2 linked regions of the Archangium violaceum genome follow. The protein of the gene in region 1 interacts with the protein of each later gene in a pairwise test. Links are inferred from orthologs where the notes say so. Each region holds a gene or a part of one and is shown on either strand. Other genes may lie near its edges.

Region 1 (7,124 bases):
TCTCCCAGAGGGAGAGGGGATGGACACGGTCACTGCTTGGAGAGGCCGCGTTCGACCAGTGACACCAGGTCGGCCTGCACTCCCACGAGCGCGAAGCCGAAGTTGCCCCAGTTGTAGATGTCCCGGCGCTTCACGTCCGCGCCACCCCCGAGCAGCCGCAGTCGCGCGTAGGCGCTCACGTCGCCCTTCGCGCTCAGCGGAATGCCCAACGTCAGCGCCACGTCGTAGATGCCGCCCGTGGTGTTGCCCAGCAGTCCGAAGGTGGACAGTGCGTCGGCCTCGAGCCCCGCCCAGACCCGCGAGGGCAGCTCGTAGCGCAGCCGCGTCTTCAGCGCCCCCACCACGCCGATGTCGCTCTCCTTCGTGTAGCGCGTTCCGTCCACCGCGCTCAGGTCCACCAGCGCGTTGCGGATCTGCACGCTCGCCCCGATGTCCCAGGAGAAGCGCTCGCCGTTGACGAGCCGGTAGAGGTAGCTGGCCCGATACCCGTCGAACAGGTAGCGGCTGTCCACCGCCGTGCCCGCCGGGAACACCGTGCCGCGGAAGTCGATGTCCCTGGACAGTGTCGCGCGCGTGGTGATCTCGAACGGCGCGTACAGCAGGATGAGGCCGTGGCGCTCTCCCAGCCTCGCCTCGAGCGCGATCCGTTGGGTCCGATACAGATTGGCCTTCTGGTTGAGCTCGTCGGCCTCGTACTGGGTGCCGGTCGGGCCGTAGCGCCCGTCGTTCTGGAAGATGTAGGCCGGCCCCGTTTCGTACTCGGCGACGAGCGCCGACAGCGGGCTTTCAGCCAGGGCCGGGGTGGCCATCAGGGTCAGTGCGAGCAGGTGGATTCGCATGGGCGGCCCCTTCGATGCCCATCCTCCTGCTCCGTTGCACCCCGCTCACCGCGTTCCGCGCGCCTCTACCTCGCTCAGCGTGAGCTTGTCCTTGTCGGGGAACACGCTGAGCGCCTCCACCTCCAGCAGCGGCACCGGCAGCGCGCAGGTCTCCCACTGTCCGGTGCCACGGAAGCGGCAGGCCACCGGAAGGACGAAGCTCGTGTTCGTGTCCGGATCGCTCAGCCCCAGGTCCCCCTCGGTACGGACGACAGCGCGCAGGGTCCCCGCACCACTGGCTCGCACGCGCAGGGCTGTCAACTGGCGCACGGGAGGGTCGAACACCGCGCTCAGCGCACCGTCCTTCTCCCAGCGCGGCGCCTGAGGGGTCGCCGTGAGGTTCGCACTCGTGGCCTCTTGTCCGTCAAAGGCCTTGTCTCCGTTCTGGGCTCCCAGGGTCCGGGTGGGCTTCAGCACGGCGCTCTCTCCAGCCGGATTCGCCTGGACGAGCTGCGCCAGCGCGGGCACGTGGCCCTGCACCACGGCCGCGTTCAACACGTTCGCGGGGAACTGCCCCGCCCGCGAGCAGGTGGGCGCCAGCTGTCCGAGCATCTCCTTCTGCGCGGCCGTCAGCATGTCCCTGGCCACGGCCGCCGGTGCCAACAAGGAGCGTGTCACCTCGGCGCAGGCGGTCGGGGTCCCCGGTCCGGCGTGCTCCAGGTTCCAGCGCATGTTGGCTGGGTTGGCTGAAAGCCCGGCGTTCAGCCCCAGCACTGCCCGTGTGACGGAACCCGCACAGGGATTGGTCCCGGCCGGGCAGCGTTGGCACAGGGCCACCAGCAGCTCCCGCAGGGGCGTCGTCCCCGAGTCGAGCGGGGAGCGGGCATCCAGGGCCGCTCCCAGCTCACAGGCGCGCGCGGGCGGCTGGGAGCAGGCGTCCAGCTGTTGCCGGACCGCGGAGAGGGCGGCCGGGTCCGTGGGGGCTCGCACCGCGCCTTCCAGGGTGCGATCCAGGGTGCGGCAGGTCTGGGCGCCCGGGGTGGGGCCAGCCTCGGGGCCACGAGGCTCCACGTCGATGACCCTCTCGTCCGTCTTCGCCGGGGCGGGGGTGGGGCTCTCGACCTGACGCTCGGTCAGATGGGTGAGGTAGTACAGGCGCGCGAAGGCCACCAGGGCCAGCGCCATCAGCAGCAGCGTTCGGAGCGGAAAGCGTCGCACGGTGCAAACTCCTTGATTCCGGCCGGGATGGGTGGTTATCAGCGCCGCGCGGGTACATCCACTCCGGAGGCGTTCGTGGCTGAGACTTTCGACGTGGTCATCATCGGTTCGGGCCCTGGCGGTTACGTCGGTGCCATCCGAGCCGCGCAGCTCGGGCTGAAGACGGCTATCATCGAGAAGGACAAGCGCCTGGGTGGCACCTGCCTCCACCGCGGCTGCATCCCCACCAAGTCCCTCCTCTGGTCCGCCGCGCTGCTCAACCACATCCGTGAGGCCGCGGACTTCGGTATCGAGGTGCCGGCTCCGGTGGTCAACTGGGCCAAGGTCCAGGAGCACAAGCAGAAGGTGGTCACCAAGGGTGCCAACGGCATCGACTACCTGATGAAGAAGAACAAGGTGACCGTGTTCAAGGGGCACGGCCGCATCGCCGGCAAGGGCAAGGTCGAGGTCGCCCTCGAGGGTGGCTCCAAGCAGACGCTGGACACCAAGAACATCATCATCGCCACCGGCTCGGTGCCCAAGTCGCTGCCCAACATCGTCGTGGACCACAAGCGGGTCCTCAACAGCGACTCCATCCTGGAGATCGACCGCATCCCCAAGAGCCTGATCGTCATCGGCGCGGGCGCCGTGGGCTGCGAGTTCGCCTCCGTCTTCAACCACATGGGCAGCCAGGTCTCCATCGTGGAGTACATGCCCAACCTGCTCCCCATCGAGGACATCGACGCCTCCAAGGAGCTGGAGAAGCACTTCAAGCGCCGGAAGATCGACCTCCACACAGGTGCCAAGGTGGAGAAGGTCGAGAACACCGCCAACGGCGTCAAGCTGACCATGACCGTCGGCAGCGAGACCCGCACCATCGAGGCCGAGCTCGTCCTGTCCGCCGTCGGCCGCGCTCCCGTCACCGAGGACATCGGGCTGCAGCTCACCTCCATCAAGCCCGACCGCGGTTTCATCAAGACCGACACCATGATGCGCACCACCGAGCCGAACGTGTACGCGATCGGTGATGTCATCCCCACGCCCATGCTCGCCCACGTGGCCAGCGCCGAGTGCGTCCTCGCCGTCGAGCACATCGCCGGCAAGAACCCCGCTCCCATCAACTACGACCTCACCCCCTCCGCTACCTACTGCTACCCCGAGGTGGCCTCCGTCGGCCTCACCGAGAAGAAGGCCAAGGAGCGCGGCTACGACGTCAAGAGCGCCATCTTCCCGTTCTCCGCCGTCACCAAGGCCTCCATCTCCAACGAGGCCATCGGCATGATCAAGGTCGTCTCCGACAAGAAGTATGACGAGGTCCTCGGTGTCCACCTCGTCGGCCCCCACGCCACCGAGCTGCTCGCCGAGGCCTGTGTCGCCATGCGCCTGGAGATCACCACCGAGGAGCTCGCGCACACCATGCACGCCCACCCCACGCTCTCCGAGATCATGAAGGAGGGCGCCGAGGCCACCCTGGGTCACCCGATCCACATCTGAGCCACGGCTGGTAATCCGGTGGGTTCAGATACCCTCACCCCGTCCCTCTCCCGGAGGGAGAGGGGTGGGGGGGAATCAGGCCGTTCGGGACTCTTCTGTCTCGGACGGCCTTCGCATGTCCGGCGGTGGGTGCACTGGCACTCGGCCCAGCAGCTCCGCCAAGTCGAACGCGTCTAGCAGCGCGTGCCCGTGTAGGTCGTTGTTGAAGTAGACCCAGGCCGTGCGTCCCTTGCGTCTCCAGGTGTCCAGAGCGCACGCCACCGGCCAGAGCGCCTCGCGGCCATAGCGCCCGGCATAGCGCGAGCCCGCTCCGTGGAAGCGCAGGTAGCGGAAGCCCCCCGTGACGCGCGGTGGGGGCACCGGCACCAGGTCGTGCTCGCACACCGCCACGCCCCAACGGTCGAGCACCTCCAGCACCTCCTCGTGGTACCAGGCCGCGTCGCGGAACTCGAAGACGTACTGGACGTCGCGGGGCAGGGCGGAGAGGAAGCGATCCACCCGCTCCGGATCCGGTTTTTTCATCTGTGGCGGGAGCTGCCACAGCACCGGGCCCAGCTTCGGGCCCAGGCGCAGGATGACGTTGAAGTAGCGCTCCAGGCCTTCTCCCACGTCCGTCAGCCGCTTCATGTGTGTCAGGTAGCGGCTGCCCTTGCACGCGAAGCGGAAGCCCGCGGGCGTCTGCTCCCTCCATCCGTCCACCGCGTCCGCCGTGGGCAGCCGGTAGAAGGGGGCGTTCAGCTCCACCGTCGCGAACACCTGGGCGAAGTAGGGGAGCCAGCGGCTGGCTGGCAGCTTGGGAGGGTAGAAGAGTCCCTTCCAGTGCTTGTAGACGTAGCCACTCGTCCCCAGGTGGATGGCCCTCATGCCCCAAGGATGGGCACTCCCGCCCCGCCAGGGAGTCGAGCCCGGGGCCCTGGGTCCGCTCATCCGTCGAGCAAGATTCGCTTACAGCCCCCGGGAAGGGCTCTCGCCCCCCTGCGCGCGCCGCCGCTGCCCTCCGAGGGCTGAGACGTTAGAACGGGAGGAGTATCGTGGTGCGAGGAAGCTGACGCCTCGCGTCAAGGCTTCCCGCTTGACCCTGCTTTCGCCCCAACCGTACAAGGCCCGCGACCCATGGCAACTCCCGATCGTTTCCCCCTGCCGCAGGTATCCGAGTCCACCCGGAAGCCCGAGTGGCTGAAGGTGCGCCTCCCCCACGGGGAGGGGTACGAGCGGGTGAAATCCATCGTCCGCCGCACGAAGCTGGCCACCGTGTGCGAGGAGGCCCGCTGCCCCAACATCGCCGAGTGCTGGGGTGGTGGCACCGCCACCGTCATGCTCATGGGCGAGGTGTGCACCCGTGCGTGCCGCTTCTGCCACGTGAAGGTGGGCGCGCCCCCTCCGTTGGACCCCATGGAGCCCATCCACCTGGCCCAGGCCGTCAAGGAGATGGATCTCGAGTACATCGTGGTCACCTCCGTGAACCGGGATGATCGGCCGGACGGCGGCGCCAGCCACTTCGCCTCGGCCATCCGCGAGCTGCGCCAGCACTCGCCGAAGACGATCGTCGAGGTGCTCATCCCCGACTTCAAGGGCGTGGAGCGCGACCTGACCACCGTGGCCGAGGCCCGCCCGCACGTGGTGGCCCACAACGTGGAGACGGTGGAGCGCCTCACCCCCACCGTGCGCGATCGGCGCGCCACCTACCGCCAGTCCCTCAAGGTGCTCGAGTACCTCAAGCAGCGGCCGGAGCGGCTCTACACCAAGACCTCCATCATGGTCGGTCTGGGTGAGACGGACGCCGAGCTGGATCAGACCTTCAAGGACCTGCGCGCGGTGGGCGTGGACGTGCTCACGCTCGGTCAGTACCTGCAGCCGTCCCAGTACCACCTGCGCGTGGAGCGCTTCGTCACTCCTCAGCAGTTCGAGGACTACAAGAAGCTCGCCGAGTCCTACGGCTTCCTCTACGTCGCCTCCGGGCCGCTGGTTCGCTCCAGCTACCGCGCCGCCGAGTTCTTCATGAAGGGACTCATGGAGCGCGAGCGCCTGGGGCTCGCCAGCAGCGGCACCTGACGCCTTTTTCTACCCCACACCCGATACGGATCCGCGAATGGCGATCTTCGAGTTCAAGCTGCCCGACCTGGGCGAAGGTGTTCAGGAGGGCGAGCTGGTCAAGTGGCACGTCAAGGCCGGCGATTTGGTCAAGGAGGACCAGACGCTCGCCGAGGTGATGACCGACAAGGCCACCGTGACCGTGCCCAGCCCCAAGGCCGGTCGTGTCGTGCAGACGCACGGCAAGGAAGGCGAGATCGCCAAGGTCCATCAGCTCCTCGTCACGATGGAGATCGAGGGCGCCGCTCCGGTCCAGGCCTCGGGTCATGGTGCCCCCGCCGCCCATGGCGCTCCGGCCGCGGCTCCCGCTGCCCAGCCCGCGGCCGTGGCCGCCCAGGCCACGGGTCCCCAGGCCGCCTCCAAGGTGCTGGCCACGCCGCTCACCCGCCGCATGGCGGCCGAGCACGGCCTCAACCTCGCGGAGATCCCCGGCTCCGGTCCCCAGGGCCGCGTGATGAAGGCCGACGTGGTGGCCGCCCTCGAGGGTGGCCGCTCCGCGCGCAACGAGGTGGCCGCTCCGGCCCAGGCCCGTCCGGCCGCCCCCTCGGTGGTGTCGGGCCGTGGCGACGAGCGGATTCCCCTGCGCGGCCTGCGCAAGAAGATCGCCGAGAAGATGGTGCGCTCGAAGTTCACCGCGCCGCACTTCGGCTTCGTCGAGGAGGTGGATTCCACCGAGCTGGTGGCCCTCCGCAAGCGCCTCAACGACACCCTGGCCGCCGCCGGCGAGAAGGCGAAGCTGTCCTTCCTGCCCTTCATCGTGAAGGCCGTCATCGCGGCGATGAAGAAGTTCCCCCAGGTCAACGCCAACATGGACGAGGCCGCCCAGGAGCTCGTCGTCCGGGGCGAGTTCAACATCGGCATCGCCGTGGCCACCCCCGAGGGTCTCACCGTCCCCGTCATCAAGCACGCGGACCGGCTCACCCTGCGCGAGCTCGCCGAGGAGATCGTCCGCCTCAGCAACGCGGCGCGTGAGCGCAAGCTGAAGATGGACGAGCTCACCGGTGGCACCTTCACCATCACCTCGCTCGGCCAGACGGGTGGCATCTTCGCCACGCCCATCATCAACCACCCCGAGGTGGCCATCATGGGCATCCACCGCATGCGCAAGCGCCCCGTGGTGGACAAGAACGATCAGATCGTCGTGCGCGAGATGATGAACGTCTCCATCTCCGCCGATCATCGCGTCATCGACGGCCAGGTCGCCGCAAACTTCGTCTACGAGGTCATCAAGTACCTGGAGCATCCGGACATGCTGTTCCTGGCCATGGCCTGACGGCCGGGCCGCCTGCCGGGGGCGCGTGCCTCGCCGGGAGCGTTCGCGCAACCGCGCTCCCGGCCTCCGAGGAGGTTACGCTGCCCCATGGCCGAGAACGTTCGCGACGTCATCCGCGCCGCCCAGGCCGCGGAGCTCGGGGGGGACAAGCCCCGTGCCATCGAGCTGCTCCGCCGCGCCGCCGCCTTGTATCGGCGCTCGGGCAGCGGGGATCGGGCCGCGCAGTTGCTGCGCTACGCCCTCAAGTTGGA
Region 2 (7,321 bases), 5.3 Mb from region 1 along the record:
GGCATTGACCCGGATGCCCTTGGGGCCCAGGTCGCGCGCCAGGTAGCGCACGGTGGCCTCCAGGGCCGCCTTGCACACCCCCATCCAGTCGTAGATGGGCCAGGCCACGCGGTTGTCGAAGTCCAGCGTGACGATGGAGCCGCCCTGGGTCATCAGCGGCAGGGCCGCCACGGCCAGCTCCTTGAGGGAGAACGCCGAGATGCGGAACGCCGTCTGCACACTCTCCCAGGGGGTGTTGAGGAAGTTGCCGCCGAGCGCGTCCTCGGGGGCGTAGGCGATGGAGTGCAGCACGCCGTCCACCCGGCCCCAGCGCTGGCGCAGCGCCTCGGTGAGGGCGGGAAAGTGGGCGGGGTTGGAAACATCCAGCTCCAGCACTTCGGTACCCGCCTTGAGGCGCTTGGCGCTGCGCTCCGTGAGGGAGCGCGCCCGGCCGAACCCGGTGAGGATGATGTCCGCCCCCTGCTCCAGCGCGTGCTCGGCGATACCGTAGGCGAGCGACTGGGGGGTGAGCACTCCGGTAATGAGGAGCTTCTTGCCCTGCAGCAGCATGCGAAGGCCTTTCTGGATGAGTAGAGAGGAAGTCCGGGCGGTTTATCACTCCCGGAGGCCCGGGTAAGCCAGGAAGAAGCCCGGATCCTCCATCCGCCCGGGAAGAGACAGGGGTGAAGTTGCGCTCACGTGGCGCATCAATCCTGCTGCTCGTCCCGGCGAGCATGGGGCGGCGGACAATGCTCCCCTGATCAACAAATCGTGCCGAAAACCCCCCAACGGGGCGGCCTTCCAGTAAAAGACAGCACGCCATGGCGAATTTCCAGGACTCGTACCTCTCCGGCGGAAACATCGACTTCATCGAGGGGCTCTACGCGCGCTACCTCGAGGATCCGTCCAGCGTGGACCCGAGCTGGCGCGAGTTGTTCGAGCGCAACGACGGCGCCGGCCGGCCCATCTTCAACCCCACCCTCATCGAGCCGCCCGCGCCCGTGGTGCCGGGCAAGGAGGCCAAGGGAGCCAAGGCCGCTCCGGCACCGACCGCCGCCGCGGTGGCGCTGGCCCCGCAGACCGCCCCCACGGTCGCCTTCCAGCAGGACATGAAGCTGCAGGCCCGGGTGGATCAGGTCATCTCGGCCTTCCGCCTGCGTGGCCACCTGCGCGCGAAGCTCGACCCGCTCGGCCGGCCGCGCCCGCCCCTGGAGCACGTGGCCGACGTGGGCCTGGTGGATGACTCGCACTTCTCCACCACGGAGCTGGAGCAGATGGTGGAGAGCTCCAACGTCTTCCCCGAGGCGCGGGTGAAGCTCAAGGACCTGATGGGCCGGCTGCGCCGCACGTATACCGGCTCCATCGGCGTCGAGTTCATGCACATGCTCGACAGCGAGCGGCGGCGCTGGCTGCTGCGGCGCATGGAGTACACCGAGAACCGCACGGAGTTCACGGTGGAGGAGCAGCGCCACATCCTCACCAAGCTGTCCTACGCCGAGGGCTTCGAGAACTTCCTGCACACCAAGTTCGTCGGCGCCAAGCGCTTCGCGCTCGATGGCGGTGAGGCGCTGGTGCCCATGATGGACGCCGTGCTCGAGGTGGGCGGCGACCTGGGCCTCAAGGAGGTCGTCATCGGCATGGCCCACCGCGGCCGCCTCAACGTGCTGACGAACATCCTGGGCAAGAAGCCGGACCAGATCTTCAGCGAGTTCGAGGGCCCGAAGGATCCCAAGCAGCACATGGGCCGTGGCGACGTGAAGTACCACATGGGCTTCAGCTCGGACCACGGCACGCGGGGCGGGCAGAGCATCCACCTGTCGCTGGCCTTCAACCCCAGCCACCTGGAGGCGGTGAACCCGGTGGTGGAGGGCCGCGTGCGCGCCAAGCAGGACCGCGGCGGAGACGGCGAGCGCACCAAGGTGATGCCGCTGCTCATCCACGGCGACGCGGCCTTCATCGGCCAGGGCGTGGTGGCCGAGACGCTCAACCTGGCGCGGCTCAAGGGCTACGAGACGGGCGGCACGCTGCACCTGGTCATCAACAACCAGGTGGGCTTCACCACGGACCCGTCCGACTCGCGCAGCTCCATCTACTCCACGGCGCTGGCGCAGATGCTGGACGTCCCCGTCTTCCACGTGAACGGGGATGACCCGGAGGCGTGCGTCCACGTGGCGCGCCTGATGGCCGAGTACCGGCAGACCTTCAAGAGCGACGTGGTCATCGACCTCGTCTGCTACCGCCGCTACGGCCACAACGAGGGCGACGACCCCTCGTTCACCCAGCCGTCGATGTACGACATCATCCGCAAGCACCCGACGGTGCGCACGCTCTACGCGCAGCAGCTGGCGGAGAAGGGCCGCGTGCCCGCGGAGGAGTCCGAGGCCCTCAAGCAGCGCTGCCTGCAGGAGTTCGACGCGGCGCTCAGCCGGGCCCGCGCGGAGAGCCAGTTCAAGGAGCCCAACGCGCTCGAGGGCCTGTGGAAGCCCTACAAGGGCGGGCCGGAGTCGGGTGTGCCCGACGTCACCACCGGGGTGAGCAAGGAGACGCTGCGCTCCGCCCTGGCCAGGCTCACGGAGGTGCCCGAGAGCTTCAACGTCCACCGCGACGTGGATCGCACGGTGCTCAAGAAGCGCCAGAGCATGTTGCAGACCGAGGAGCTGCAGTGGAGCGAGGGCGAGTCGCTGGCCTACGCCACGCTGCTGTCCGAGGGCTACATGGTCCGCCTGAGCGGCCAGGACGTGGAGCGCGGCACCTTCAGCCACCGCCACGCCGTGCTGCACGACGTGAAGACGGGTGAGAAGTTCGTGCCGCTGCGGCAGTTCGCCACCGGCAAGGCCCGCCTCGACATCTACAACAGCCCGCTGTCCGAGATGGGCGTGCTCGGCTTCGAGTACGGCTACAGCCTGGACGTGCCGGACGGCCTCGTCATCTGGGAGGCCCAGTTCGGTGACTTCGCCAACGGCGCTCAAATCATCATCGACCAGTTCATCGCCGCCGGTGAGAGCAAGTGGCGGCGGCTCAGCGGCCTCACGCTGCTTCTGCCGCACGGCTACGAGGGCCAGGGCCCCGAGCACTCCAGCGCCCGTCTGGAGCGCTTCCTCAGCCTGAGCGCCCAGGACAACATCCAGGTCGCCTACCCCACCACGCCCGCGCAGATCTTCCACCTGCTGCGGCGCCAGGTGCTGCGCCCGCTGCGCAAGCCGCTCGTCGTCATGTCGCCCAAGAGCCTGCTGCGCCGCCCCGAGGCGGTGAGCAAGCTGGACGAGCTGACCAGCGGCACCTTCCAGGAGGTCATCCCGGACAAGGTGGACCCGGCCGGCGTCACGCGGCTGCTGCTGTGCAGCGGCAAGGTCTACTACGACCTGGTCAAGGCCCGCGACGAGCACAAGGACTCCTCCATCGCCATCGTGCGCCTGGAGCAGCTCTACCCCTTCCCCTTCGACGAGCTGGCAGGCCTCGTCGCGAAGATGCCGAAGCTCACCGAGCTCTTCTGGGTCCAGGAAGAGCCTCGCAACTCGGGCGCCTGGCACTTCATGTTCCCCCGCCTGCACGACCTGGCCGCCGCTCGAGGCCAGGGTCCGCTGAAGCTGGGCTACATCGGCCGCGCGGAGGCCGCCAGCCCCGCCACCGGCTTCACGCAGACGCACAACCTCGAGCAGCAGCTCATCGTCGAGGAAGCCATCCTCCGAGGAACCAAGAATGGCCGTTGAATTGAAAGTCCCGCCCCTGGGCGAGTCCATCACTGAAGCCGTCGTCGGGAAGTGGAACAAGAAGAAGGGCGAGGCGGTCTCCGCCGACGAGCCCCTCGTCGTCCTGGAGACCGACAAGGTCACCATCGACGTGCCCGCTCCCGCCGCCGGCTCCATCGCCACCATCGCCTTCAACGAGGGCGACAAGGTGCGCGTGGGCGACGTGCTGGGCACCATCGAGGCCGGCGCTGGCGCCACCGCCACCGCCCCGCAGACCCCGGCTCCCGCCGCCGCTCCGGCGCCCGCCGCCGCCGCGGCTCCCGCGGCCTCGTCCGATGCCCGCATGACGCCCACCGCCCGGAAGATCGCCGAGGAGAACAAGGTGGACGTGGCCCAGCTCAAGGGCTCCGGCACCGGCGGCCGCATCACCAAGGAGGACGTGCTCGGTCAGCTCAACCGCCCGGCCGAGGCTCCCGCCCAGCGCGCTCCGGCGCCCGCTCCCGCCCCCTCCGGTCCGCGCGCCCGCGCCGACCGCGAGGAGCGCGTGAAGATGACGCCGCTGCGCCGCCGCGTGGCCGAGCGCCTCATCCAGGCCCAGTCCACCGCCGCCATCCTCACCACCTTCAACGAGGTGGACATGGGCGCGGTGATGGACCTGCGCAAGCAGTACAACGAGAAGTTCCAGGCCAAGCACGGCATCAAGCTGGGCTTCATGAGCTTCTTCGTGCGCGCGGCCGTCGAGGCCCTCAAGGCCTTCCCCCAGGTCAACGCGGAGATCGACGGCGACGACGTCATCTTCAAGCACTACTACGACATCGGCGTGGCGGTGAGCGGCTCGCGCGGCCTCGTGGTCCCCGTCGTGCGTGACGCGGACACCCTGTCGCTGGCCGACCTGGAGAAGAAGATCGGCGACTACGGCACGCGCGCTCGCAACGACAAGCTGACGCTCGCGGAGCTGCAGGGCGGCACCTTCACCATCTCCAACGGCGGCATCTTCGGCTCGATGCTCTCCACCCCCATCCTCAACCCGCCCCAGACGGGCATCCTGGGGATGCACAACATCGTGGAGCGCCCCGTGGCCCGCAACGGCCAGGTCGTCATCCGGCCCATCATGTACCTGGCCCTCTCCTACGACCACCGCCTCATCGACGGCCGCGAGGCCGTGCAGTTCCTGGTGCGCGTCAAGGAGTGCATCGAGGACCCGACTCGACTCCTGCTGGAAATTTGAAATCTGGATAAACTGACCAAGCAGGAAAACAGGGCGGCCGCTGGACAGGCGCTCGGCTGCCCGCCTACAACTTCACTTGTCACCCGACGGACGGGGGACGGGAGATCGAGCGGGCCTCGGTCCGCTCCTGACAAGGAAGCACCATGGCAACTGGTACCGTGAAGTGGTTCAACGACGCGAAGGGCTTCGGATTCATCGTGCAGGACGGCGGTGGCGAGGACGTGTTCTGCCACCACACCGCCATCAACATGGACGGGTTCCGGACCCTCGCCGAGGGGCAGAAGGTTGAGTTCGAGCTGGCCCGCGGCCCGAAGGGACTGCAGGCGCAGAACGTTCGCGCGGTTTGATGTCGCCCCGAGCCACTCCGTACAAGTAGTGGCCTCGGAAAAAGGCCCGGCCCCCACGAGGAGAGCCGGGCCTTTCTCTTTGCGGGGCGGCGCGCCCGCGGGCGCTACTTCGCCAGGTGCTGCTTGAAGTGGTTCATCACCCACTCGTACTGGCGCTGGGTGACGAGCGGATCCGGCACCATGTGCGTGAGGCCGCTGAGGGGCAGCAGCTGGTGCGGCTTGCCGGCGCGGAAGAGGGCATCGGACAGCTTGAGCGTATGGAAGAAGTAGACGTTGTCGTCCGCGGTGCCGTGCATGAGGAGCAGCGGGGAGATGCCCTTGCTCGTGTCACGCGCGTGGGTGAGCAGCGAGCTCTTCTCGTAGGCCTCGGGGTGCTGCTGGGGCAGGCCCAGGTAGCGCTCGGTGTAGTGGGTGTCGTAGTCGAGCCAGTCCACCACGGGAGCGCCGGCCACGGCGGCCTTGAAGAAGTCCGGACGCTTGAGGGCGGCGAGCGCGGACATGTAGCCGCCGAAGCTCCAGCCCTCGATGCCCACGCGCTGAAGGTCCACCTCGGGCACCTGGGCGGCGAGCGCCTGGACGGCGGCGACCTGGTCCTCCAGCGTCACGCCGGAGAAGTCGAGGTGCACGGCGCGCTGCCACTTCGAGCCGCGCAGCGGAGTGCCCCGGCCATCGAAGCGGGCGATGAGGAAGCCCTGGTCCGCCATCCACTGCGACAGCAGGTGGGGGGCCATGCTCTTGTGGACGACGGTGACGGTGGGGCCGGCGTACACCTCGACGATGACGGGCAGCTTCTGGCCGGGCTTCATGTTGCGCGGGCGCACCAGCGAGGACTGGAACTTCAGCGGACCCACCTCGCGGTACTCGACGACGGGGGTGAAGCCGGGCTCCACGGCCACGGAGGGCAGCTCGCCCACGCGGGTGCCGTCCGCGCGCGCCACGTAGGTGCGCGGCATGGAGGTGGGGCTCGCGTGCGTGACGACGGCGAGGCCGCCGGACTTGGACACGCTGCCGGTCTCCACGGCCGGACCGGTGGTGCCGGGGCGCACCACCTCGGGGGCGCCGCCGTCCTTCACGCGCCACAGGTAGCTCTCCGAGGGGTTGGGGCCGCCAACGAAGTAGAGCGTGCCGTCCTTCTCCGAGTAGCGGGCGAGGCCGCGAAAGCCCGCCTCCGGCTTCACCAGCGAGCGCGCGAGGCTCCCGTCCGCGTTGCGCAGTTCCACCTCGGGGCCGCCGTTGCGCTCGGTGTACCAGAGGAAGCCCTGGCCACTCTCGAGCCACTTGGGGAAGGTCTGCTCCAGATCGATCCAGGCCTCGTCCTTCTCGGTGAGCAGCTCACGCGTCTTGCCGGTGGCCGTGTCCACCGCGAGCAGCTTCTGCTCCGTCTGCGTGCGGTTCTGCACGAGGACGGTGAGGGACCCCGCCTTCGGCCAGTCCACCGTGGCCAGGTAGGGGTACTGCTCGGCGTCCCACTGCACCCAGACCGTCTTCCCGCCGGTGACGGGGGTGATGCCCAGGCGCACCTTCGCGTTGTTCTTGCCCGGCCGCGGGTAGGCGTAGTCCTCCGCGCCGCGCTCGGGGTGCATCACGTCGACGATGGAGAGGTTCTCCACACCCGAGGTGTCGGACTCCGTGTAGGCGATGAGCTTCGCGTCCGGGCTCCACCACCAGCCGGAGAAGCGGCTCATCTCCTCCTGGGCGACGAACTCGGCCAGGCCGTGCGTCTTCTTCGCGGTGCCTCCGCTGGTGACGCGGTGCTCCTTGTTGGTGGCCAGGTCGATGCGGAAGACGTCGTGGTCCCGCACGTACGCCACCTGCTTGCCGTCCAGGGAGAAGCGCGGGTCGATGACGCCCGCGCCCGTGTTCAGCGCCAGGGACTTCCCGGTGGAGCGCTCCACGACGTAGAGCTTGCCGGAGAGCGACACGAGGATGCGCTCGCCGTCCTCGGAGAGCTGATAGGAGGTGAAGCCCCGGGAGCTCACGCGCATGCGCTCGCGGCGGGCCTTCTCCTCGGCGGTGAGCGTCTCCTCGCCGCCCTTGAGGATGGCCTCGGGGGTGAGCAGCTCCTTCGTCTCACCGGA

The links.
Region 2: the proteins of lpdA (region 1) and odhB interact in binary tests that used the Escherichia coli proteins (3 or more experiments, as listed by UniProt). The link is inferred for Archangium violaceum from one-to-one orthologs.

What each region holds. Positions count from the first base shown.
Region 1 is NZ_CP069396.1:7,651,836-7,658,959, reverse strand. What follows is about bases 1,508-4,310. They hold lpdA (dihydrolipoyl dehydrogenase), read left to right. Parts: upstream 1,508-2,111; coding sequence 2,112-3,509; downstream 3,510-4,310. Other genes in these bases: JRI60_RS30325 (DUF72 domain-containing protein), read right to left, coding at 3,585-4,310; JRI60_RS30335 (hypothetical protein), read right to left, coding at 1,508-2,036. Also shown: JRI60_RS30340 (hypothetical protein), read right to left, coding at 30-839; more of JRI60_RS30335, read right to left, coding at 885-1,507; more of JRI60_RS30325, read right to left, coding at 4,311-4,373; lipA (lipoyl synthase), read left to right, coding at 4,623-5,561; JRI60_RS30315 (dihydrolipoamide acetyltransferase family protein), read left to right, coding at 5,599-6,873; JRI60_RS30310 (ClpX C4-type zinc finger protein), read left to right, coding at 6,961-7,124. UniProt on the Escherichia coli protein: Lipoamide dehydrogenase is a component of the glycine cleavage system as well as of the alpha-ketoacid dehydrogenase complexes.
Region 2 is NZ_CP069396.1:2,306,376-2,313,696, reverse strand. The notes cover bases 2,788-5,787. They hold odhB (2-oxoglutarate dehydrogenase complex dihydrolipoyllysine-residue succinyltransferase), read left to right. Parts: upstream 2,788-3,678; coding sequence 3,679-4,896; downstream 4,897-5,787. Other genes in these bases: JRI60_RS09710 (S9 family peptidase), read right to left, coding at 5,348-5,787; JRI60_RS09715 (cold-shock protein), read left to right, coding at 5,040-5,243; JRI60_RS09725 (2-oxoglutarate dehydrogenase E1 component), read left to right, coding at 2,788-3,689. Also shown: enoyl-ACP reductase FabI, read right to left, coding at 1-549; more of JRI60_RS09725, read left to right, coding at 801-2,787; more of JRI60_RS09710, read right to left, coding at 5,788-7,321. UniProt on the Escherichia coli protein: E2 component of the 2-oxoglutarate dehydrogenase (OGDH) complex which catalyzes the second step in the conversion of 2-oxoglutarate to succinyl-CoA and CO(2).